Adhaeribacter radiodurans: one gene and its partner. The protein of the gene in region 2 interacts with the protein of the main gene of each other region in a pairwise test. Links are inferred from orthologs where the notes say so. Each region holds a gene or a part of one and is shown on either strand. Other genes may lie near its edges.

Region 1 (5,567 bases), 4.2 Mb from region 2 along the record:
TCATTTATACCAAACACGGCGGTTTTGTTGATATGGGCCACTTACGTGATCAAGCCGATTGGACAGCCTACCTGTATGCTTTAATTCGGGAAAGTCAAAAAAATGGCGTAACAATCCAACGCTTGGGACATGAAGGTGGTACAAAAGAGTTAAACCTGAATATACCCGCCGATTTAGATAGCACAGATGCCATTTTATTGGCTGGCCGGATTGCTTATGACTTATCGGTGTGGCACGAAATAGCCACCTGGTATGGCGCCTCTTATATCCCTTTTGTTACCGAACGGTATTCCAGCTTTTCTATCGAAGATGCATACTCCAACTTATTAGGGGTTACCTTGGGCATGGAAGCTCTTAAAAGCGATTTACCCTACGAGCAAGCCATAACTCAATTAATAGCCAAAACATTAAATAATTTAGAAGCTGTAGCCACTGAAGCAGATACCCATGCTGCCATGGAAAGTGTACTTAATGTTTGGTGGACACGCGATAAAAGGTTACCTAGCGGCAAAATATTGTTGGCGCGCCAGATAGAGGTTTATCCAGTTGTAAGGCCTTTGCTTCTCCCGGGTACAGCTAACGCCCTAGATGCAGCTGCTTTTGAGTTAACTGTTCCGGACCAGACACAAGCTCATAAGTCCTTATCTGACTTTTACCAGCTTACGATTAAGCCAAGCTATAAAGTGCCGCTTCACTTAATTTTTCCGGAAGAAGAAAAACATTTTGTTACCCAAACAGATTTTGCTTTACTTCTGCGCCAGATTGAAAAAGAAGAGCGGGCCCAACAACTGCAAACTAATTCACGAATCGTAAATTGGCGGTCTGGTAGTTGAAATATTTTTGTTCATATTGATTATTAATCTCAGATAAATTACTACAACAAAAGGCCCATAATACATGGGCCTTTTTCGTTTTTTACTCCTTCATATTGCTATCTTATCCAGGTGTATAAACTCAGACTGGCGGCATGCAGGGGCAGCTAAGCAAACCTTCTTGTTGTAGGTTCTGCCGTGTCAGGTGTTATCACCTGACACTTAATGACAGCATTAAAATCTACAACAACTTACAAACCCCCAATTCCTTTTCCTTTACCTTCAAAATAAATGTTTTCGGGTCGATGCGGTATTTGCGGGAGAACATTTCCACGGTGAGGCGTTCGTTGGGTTCGCAGAGTACCAGTTCCAGTTTTTTCTGGCCAGGTGATTCCTGTGCGGCTTGTTCAATATGGTCGATTTGCAGAGCATTCAGAGTACGAAGGTCGATGTCTAACCGAACACCCTGGGCTAATTTTTCGGCCACATCGCCGAGCAATTGCATGTTGGTAGGCTTCAATTCCCACTGGTCTTCTGATTTATAACGCAAGGTTACTTTGCCTTTTACAAACAAGAACATACCGTCTTTTAAATAAGGCGAGAACTTTACGTAATCTTCCCCGAACAAAGCCAGACCTAAAGTAGAATCATAATCTTCCAGGGTAAACAGCGCAAATGGATTTCCGTTTTTTCCCGTCCGGATGACAATATTACTTACAATACCGGCCACTGAAATATCGCGGTTTTTGTATTCGGCAATTCGGTCCAAAGGACAAGTGCAGTACGAGTCAATTTCTAATTTAAACTGGTCGAGCGGGTGACCGGAAATGTAAAAACCTACCACTTCTTTTTCCCGGCGCAGCATTTCGGTTTGGCTCCAAGGTGCTACTTCCGGTACTTTGGGCAAGGGAATTTGCACGGCACTACCACCGCCAAACAACGATTGTTGGGAGGAACTTTGCTCGGCCTGGTATTGGTTACCAAAACGGATAGATTTTTCGAGTAAATTCAGGTTTTCGCCGTCGGGTATTTCAATGTATTGCGCCCGGTGGTAGCGCTCAAACGAATCGAATGCTCCGGCTTGGGCTAAACTTTCAAAAGTTTTCTTGTTTACTGCCCGCAAATTGGCTCGTTTGGCAAAGTCAAAAACATCGGAGTAGGGTCCTTTTTTCTCCCGTTCTTCCAGAATAGCTTCTACCGCTGCTTCGCCAGTTCCTTTTACCGCTCCTAAACCAAAACGAATAGCGCCATCTTTGTTAACGTTAAATTTATAGATGGATTCGTTCACGTCCGGACCCAACACCGGTACTTGCTGGCGACGCGCTTCTTCGATAAAGAAAGTTACTTTCTTAATATCGTTCATGTTGTGCGTGAGAACGGCCGCCATGTACTCTGCGGGGTAATGCGCTTTTAAATAACCTGTTTGGTAAGCCACTACCGAGTAAGCCGCCGAGTGCGACCGGTTAAAGCCGTACTGGGCAAATTTCTCCATTACGTCGAATACTTCCGACGCTTTTTTCTCGGGTATTTTATGGAGTTCCTTGGCACCTTTAATAAATTTCTCTCGCTCTTTGGCCATTTTGGCCATATCTTTTTTACCCATTGCCCGGCGCAGCAAGTCGGCACCACCCAGGGAGTAGCCCGCTAAGATCTGGGCCGTTTGCATAATTTGCTCCTGGTACACCATAATGCCGTAGGAGTAATTCAGGATGGGTTCCAGCAGTTCGTGCGGGTATTCAACCGGTTCGCGGCCGTGTTTCCGGTTAATAAAGTTAGGAATGAACTGCATTGGACCGGGCCGGTAAAGCGCGTTCATGGCAATTAAATCCTCGATATTCGTTGGCTGCAAATCTTTTAAGTACATCCGCATGCCTTCGGATTCAAACTGGAAGGTACCAATGGTGTCACCGCGTTGGTAGAGCGCAAAAGTCTTTTCGTCTTCCAGAGGTATTTCATCGATATTAATATCTACGCCGTGATTGGTCTTAATCAATTCTAAAGCATCGCGAATAATGGTTAGGGTTTTGAGACCCAAAAAGTCCATTTTCAGCATGCCCGCGCTTTCAATTACCTTACCGTCGAACTGCGTTATGAGCAGGTCTGAATCTTTAGAGGTAGAAACCGGAATGTAATTGGTAATATCATCGGGAGCAATAATTACCCCTGCCGCGTGAATACCGGTATTACGGACAGAACCTTCCAATTTTTCTGCCAGTTGCACTACTTTTCCCCGGTGGTCGTTGCCCGCCCGAATGTTAGCCAGTTCCGGCGATTCTATAAATGCTTTAGCCAGGGTAGTACCCGGCGTTTCGGGCACCATTTTGGCCAGTTCATTAGCCTCAGATAAAGGCAATTCGGTAGCGCGGGCCACGTCTTTAATGCTCGATTTGGCCGCCATGGTACCAAAAGTGATAATCTGGGCTACCTGGGTTTTACCGTATTTCCCCACCACGTAGTCGATTACGCGCTGGCGGTTTTCGTCGTCGAAGTCAATATCAATATCGGGCATACTTACCCGTTCCGGATTTAAAAAACGCTCGAAAAGCAGGGAATACTTTATGGGGTCGATGTTGGTAATACCAACGCAATAGGCTACCGCCGAACCGGCGGCGGAACCCCGGCCCGGCCCAACTACTACTCCCATGGCCCGGCCTTGATTAATAAAGTCCTGCACAATTAAAAAGTAACCCGCAAATCCCATGGTTTCGATAATCTGCAGCTCATAGTTCAGGCGTTCTTCAACTTCGGGGGTAATTTCTTTGTACCGTTTCTTAGCGCCTTCAAAGGTCAAATGGCGCAAAAAAGCATCCGGTCCGGCGTGTTCCGCCGGTATCGGAAAGTTGGGTAATAGTATATCGCGCTGCAGTTTGGGCGGCGTTATTTTATCAACGATTTCGTTTGTATTGTCTACTGATTCCGGCACGTCGCGGAACAGTTGGTTCATCTGCGCCTGCGTTTTGAAGTAGAATTCGTCGTTGGGGAAACCAAAGCGGGTTTGCGGCCGGGGCTTCTGCATTTCTTCTTCAATCCGGTACAGCATCCGGCGGGCTACTTCGTCGTTGTTTAAGTTTTTGCGGAGGTTATCCAGGTGGTCGTAAGCAACCTCGCCCTTAGAAGTTAACAACCGGAAATATTTGGTGTTGAAATCACCAACCGGAATACTTTCGTCTTCGCCGGTATTCACGCAGAGCAGAATGTCGTGGGCATTCCAGTCGTTTTGCTCAATGTAGTGCGAGTCGTTGGTGCAAATTACTTTTACGTTGTATTTCTTCGCCCACTTGAGTAATACCTGGTTTACATCTTCCTGGCTCTTACCGGTGTTATCAATATTTTGCAGGCCGTGCCGCTGAATTTCGATGTAATAATCTTCGCCGAATAAATCGAGCCACCATTTCAATATTTCTTCGGCTTCTTCTTCGCTTTTCCATAAAATAGCTTGCGGTACTTCCGCCCCAATGCAGCAACTGGTGGCAATTAAGCCCTTCGAGTATTTTTGCAGAAGCTCTTTATCAATGCGTGGCCATTTACTATACAAACCTTCAATGTAGCTCATGGAGCAAAGCTTCGACAGGTTTTTGTAGCCGTCCTGGTCTTTGGCCAATAAAAGTTGATGGTAGCGGTTATCGCGTTGTTCTTTAGTAAAAACTTTCTGATGGCGGTCCTGCACCAAATAAAATTCGCAGCCCACAATGGGTTTTACGTTGTATTTATTGGCTTCGGCCACAAAGTTAAAAGCCCCAAACATATTACCGTGGTCGGTCATAGCAACGGCCTTCATACCATCGGCTTGGGCTTTCTTCATCAGGCCGCCAATGCTGGCAGCACCATCGAGCAAAGAGTATTGAGTATGGCAGTGTAAATGCGAGAATTCAGGCACGAGAAGTGAATTAGAAATTAATAATTACAAATTAGAAATGGAAGATAAGGAAAAATCAGCATCGGTTGAACTACCATTATCTCCGGTTCACAACAATAAAATTAAGCAAAAAGTAGCAGTTCCGAAAGCAAAAGTTAAGCTCATTAGGTTACTCCTTGCTTAAGATTATGGGTAAGCAGGAAAGTTAGATAAGCTAAAAATCAAAGCACCAGTTATGTTACTAAATCCGCATCCTAGTTTTAGTAAATATTTCGGCGAATCAGTTAGTGAAGAAAGCCTGACACCTGTTTCCTTTGGCAATAAATGGTTTTTTAAAGTTCTGGTGCCTACAGTGGGCACTTTCTGACGAATGGAAGCATAAACCTTCTTAAAAGAGCCCAACCTTAGTTCCGGATTTAATTTTTTACTGATTTAAAATTATTTCAGCCTATTGTTAACTTTTTCGTAAAGTTAGTTTGGTAACGAAAAACCAGATCAGGGTAAACGAATGGAAGCAACAGCAGAGAAGAAAAACAAAGTTACATTAGCCGAAATGTTTCGGGCCTTGCAGTACCGGAATTACCGGCTCTTTTTTATGGGGCAAGGTGTTTCTTTAATTGGTACCTGGATGCAGCAGGTAGCCATGAGCTGGCTGGTTTATCGACTTACTAATTCTGTTTTGTTGTTAGGTATTTTGGGTTTTGCCGGTCAGGTACCAGCATTTCTGTTAGGGCCTTTTGCCGGTGTACTTTCTGATCGATTTAATAAACACCGCATTTTAATTTTAACGCAATCTCTAGCTATGCTGCAAGCTACAATTCTAGCCGTGTTGGTGCTTACTAATGCGGTAACTATCTACTGGATTTTGGCTCTGAGTATATTCTTAGGAATTGTTAATG
Region 2 (4,253 bases):
CCAACCGAACCCAACTTACTTTTTTTAAAAACCCAGAGGAACAGCTTTTATTTCAGAATTTAGAAGATTTTTATAGTTAGTGCTTTAGAAGGCAAACCAAAACCTTAGTTAAGAAATTTCTATCAAATAAAAATAAGTAAAGCAAATCTACTATTCCTACCAATCTTATTGTTTAACCATTATCGCCCGTGACTTCCGTCACTTTCCTTTTAAAGCTGACAAATTGATAGAATACATAGTTTGCAAGGCACGGAAGTAACTTCCGCGCCATAAAGACCATAAAGAAGTCGTAGAGAGTTGATTCAGGTCTCTACTAGTAACTGACACCAGTTTGGCTGTTGAGGGCCTTCTAAGGTTCCGGTGTGGCATAGCCACATTCCGCAGACGGAGTCGAGGAAAGGAAGCTTAGACCAGCCCGAAAGAGCCAAACGAGGCCCGCCGGCCATGAGGCAAACTTAGTCCTTTGAACTGCATCAGCACCCTAGCTTGGAGACTTGCAAAGGCTCCAAAAGCAAGCCGATATTAAACAAATAATCTAATAATTGTTACAATAAATAGATGCTTTTACGATATCGTAAAATCATCAGCATCCAAATAAGCCGGAAAGCTCTTTCGGAAATCTTCTAATTCCTGGCGATTAAGAGTAATGGTTTGAGTACTCTCCTTGGACCCCGCCGAAAATAAAATAGCACCTTTAAAATTAACTACCATCGAATCTCCGTTGTACAAATGACCGTTGCCATCGTCGCCTATCCGGTTTACCCCAGCTACATAGGCTACATTCTCAATGGCGCGGGCGGGTAGTAAGGTTTTCCAGGCTATATCTCTTTTCGCGGGCCAATTTGCCACGTAGAGCAGTAAGTCGTATTCGTTTTGTACGTTGCGGCTCCAAACCGGGAATCGCAGATCATAGCAAATCAAGGGGCAAACCTTCCATCCTTTTAAGGTGACGATTAACTTACGCGCTCCGGCAGCATATACCTGGGTTTCGCCGGCCATTCTAAATAAATGTTTTTTGTCGTAATAAGCATAGTTGCCATCAGGCGGCATCCAGATTAAACGATTAAAATAATTCTCGCCTTCTTTTATAATCAAACTTCCGGTAATTACAGCTTTAGTTGCTGCGGCCATGTTTTGCAGCCAGAGTAAAGTGGGGCCATACATGGTTTCGGCCAGTTCCGGAGCCTGCATACTAAAGCCAGTCGTAAACATTTCCGGCAGAATTATTAAATCGGTAGGTTGATTTATCTCTTCTATTTTATGGGCCAGCATTTCCAGGTTTAAGGCTCGATCGTGCCAGTAAAGCGGCGTTTGAATGAAGGTTATAGTTAAGTTCTGCATGGTTAAAAAAAGTAAATTTTCTGGAATGGGGCCGAACCAAAAATTAAAATTTATAAACGATTTAATTTTTCGGCGGCGGCGCGTAAGGTGTCCTCGTTTTTAGCGAAACAAAAGCGGAGCAAGCCATGATCGGTTTGCTGGTGGTAAAATACCGAGATAGGGATAGCTGCTACGCCCACTTCAGTTGTTAACCTACGGGCAAAAGCCTGATCCCTTTCCTGGGTAATGTTTTCGTAGCTTACTAATTGAAAATACGTGCCCGCCGAAGGTGTTAAGGTAAACCGGGAGCTTTGCAGTAATTGATGAAATAAATCACGTTTGGCCTGGTAAAATGCCGGCAAAGTAAGATAATGTTCCTGATTATCGAGGTAATCGGCAATGGCGTACTGAATAGGAGTAACCGTACTAAAAGTCAAATACTGGTGTACTTTCCGGAATTCAATGGTCAATGCCGCAGGAGCCACACAATAAGCCACTTTCCAGCCAGTAGCATGGTAGGTTTTGCCGAACGAAGAAATGACAAAGCTACGAGCGGCCAGTTCGGGTTTAGTAAGTAAACTTAAATGCGGTTGGCCATCAAAAACCATGTGTTCGTAAACTTCATCGCTGATAATTAAAATATTAGTATCTGTCACCAATTCGGCTAGATTTAGTAAATCCGAAGCGCTTAAAACGGCTCCCGATGGATTATGCGGCGAATTAAGTAAAATAGCCCGGGTGCGGGACGTAATGGCTTCTTTTACCAGTTGCCAGTTTATTGCAAAAGAAGGTACTTGCAGAGGTACAAAAACGGGTTGGCCACCATTGAGTAAAATAGCCGGCACGTACGAATCGTAAGCCGGTTCGAGTATAATTACTTCATCTCCGGGGCGTAAAATGGCTGCCAGAGCAGCGTATAAAGCTTCGGTAGCACCCGAAGTAATAGTTATTTCAGTATCGGGGTCGGGCGCAAACCCGTACAATTTTTCGGTTTTACTGCTTATCTGTTCGCGTAATTTTAGTACCCCGGCCATTGGAGCGTACTGGTTAAAACCTTGCCTTAAATAATCGCTTACCAACTCAGTTAATTCTGGTGGACAATTAAAATCCGGAAAGCCTTGCGATAGATTGATAGCGCCGTACTGCTGCGCCAACTGCGACATCACCGTAAAAATGCTGGTGCCAACTTGAGGTAATTTGGAGGTAAGTATCATGCGTAAAACAGAAACGGCGCTAAATTAGAAATTAACTAGCGGGATAACGAATAGTAGTTATTTTCTGATAATAAATTTAAAACAAGCCCCGCTACTTCCTTTATTATTTTTTAAACCACATAACGGCAAATCTCGTTTATATCGAAATTGTGTGTTTAGCTATTCAACACAGGTCTTAAAAGAGTTTTAAATTCTTTACCAGGACTACCTGAAATAGACCAGTTCTCTTATTGTGCACTCAGCAATTTGCTAGTAGGACTCTGTTTAACTCAGTTCTAGGAAAGAGGAAGATACGTAAATATAGTTGAGCAAAATAAGCAGGCAATCTAACTTAATCACAGAAAAATATAGAATTATTTAAATATATTACTTGGCCTTTGTTTTTGGCCTGATTTTTAAACATTATATGCTACGACAGGTCTTTAGGAGAGTTGTCATAGAACTGCTCTTTCGGAATGGAAAAACTATACTTTACAGATCAAATCGAAATTTTTTACGATACAGACAACAACTGGATTTATGTTAATTGGATTGGTTTCCAAACGACGCAGTCGGTAAAAGATGGCTGCGGCAAAATACTCGAATATCTTATTTCCGAGGCGTGTACTAAAGTTCTAAACGATAACACTCTGGTAGAAGGTATGTGGTCTGGTGCCGCCAAATGGGGTGCCGATATTTGGTTTCCGGATTTACAGGCGCATGGCCTGCAAGCCTTTGCCTGGATTTATTCCCCGAGTATGCTCAGCCGCTTATCCACGGAAAAAACCTTAACGCACGCTCACCATCCGGATTATATTCAAACCTTCGACGACATAGAAGAAGCAAAGGCCTGGCTGCGGAATGTATAATTTAGTCGATAGACCATGGACCATAGTCCAAAGCAAAAATTTAAAAAGATACGTTTATAGCACTTAAACAGAAGTTTAAGGTAATTTATGGGCAACTAACGCCATTGCCCTTAGATCTTCGTCAGACTAAAATTTACGATTATTTAAAAATTTACCTTCCACCAGCCGGCGCCTTTCCTACTTAGCTTTAGTGCTTAATACTTTCGGTTAACTGCTCAAATACGTCGCAGGCGGCATTTACCGATTTAATGTTGTCAAAAATAACGATCAGTTTGTCTTTGGTTTCTTTCAGCCGCGATTGACGGGGATGTTGCTGCACGTATTTTAAGATGTGGCCAAAAGTTTCTGACTGAAAATATTTGTCGTTATTTACCGAAGAGATATACCCTTTCATTACCTCTTTCTTAATCGTGAGCTTCTCAAAACCTACTTCCTGCGCTTTCCAACGTAGTTTCACAATCTGAATCAACTTCTCTACTGATTCCGGTAAAGGGCCGAACCGATCGATGATACCTTTTTGAATTTTTTCCAGGGCTGGCAAATCTTTTACCCGGTCGAGTTTGCTGTACAGGTTTAAACGCTCCGAAATGTTGCTCACGTAGGTATCCGGTATAAGTATTTCCAGGTCGGTTTCTACGGTACATTCACGCACCACGTCTAGGAATTGGTTCAGGTCTTTTTCAGAGCCCAGGAATAAATCGCGGAATTCGGTTTCTTTTAGTTCTTTAATGGTATCGTCCAGAATCTGGTGGTACATTTCAAAACCTAAATCGTTGATAAAACCACTTTGTTCACCACCCAACAAGTTACCTGCTCCCCGAATATCCAAATCGCGCATGGCTACTTTAAAACCATCACCCAAATCCGAAAA

The links. Proteins that work in one complex are often made in the same cells at the same time.
Region 1: the proteins of HUW48_RS22340 (region 2) and dnaE interact in binary tests that used the Escherichia coli proteins (3 or more experiments, as listed by UniProt). The link is inferred for Adhaeribacter radiodurans from one-to-one orthologs.

Annotation. Positions count from the first base shown.
Region 1 is NZ_CP055153.1:1,430,612-1,436,178, forward strand. Bases 854-5,058 are described here. They hold dnaE (DNA polymerase III subunit alpha), read right to left. Parts: upstream 4,690-5,058; coding sequence 1,054-4,689; downstream 854-1,053. Other genes in these bases: HUW48_RS27210 (hypothetical protein), read left to right, coding at 4,727-4,852. Also shown: HUW48_RS06130 (DUF4056 domain-containing protein), read left to right, coding at 1-833; HUW48_RS06140 (MFS transporter), read left to right, coding at 5,177-5,567. UniProt on the Escherichia coli protein: DNA polymerase III is a complex, multichain enzyme responsible for most of the replicative synthesis in bacteria. This DNA polymerase also exhibits 3' to 5' exonuclease activity. The alpha chain is the DNA polymerase catalytic subunit.
Region 2 is NZ_CP055153.1:5,608,709-5,612,961, reverse strand. The notes cover bases 464-3,354. They hold HUW48_RS22340 (methionine aminotransferase), read right to left. Parts: upstream 2,535-3,354; coding sequence 1,392-2,534; downstream 464-1,391. Other genes in these bases: HUW48_RS22335 (hypothetical protein), read left to right, coding at 2,990-3,354; HUW48_RS22345 (amidohydrolase), read right to left, coding at 565-1,341. In the rest of the region: HUW48_RS22355 (hypothetical protein), read left to right, coding at 1-80; HUW48_RS22350 (hypothetical protein), read right to left, coding at 303-446; more of HUW48_RS22335, read left to right, coding at 3,355-3,382; mfd (transcription-repair coupling factor), read right to left, coding at 3,570-4,253. UniProt on the Escherichia coli protein: Shows aminotransferase activity with methionine and histidine as substrates, and to a lesser extent also with phenylalanine.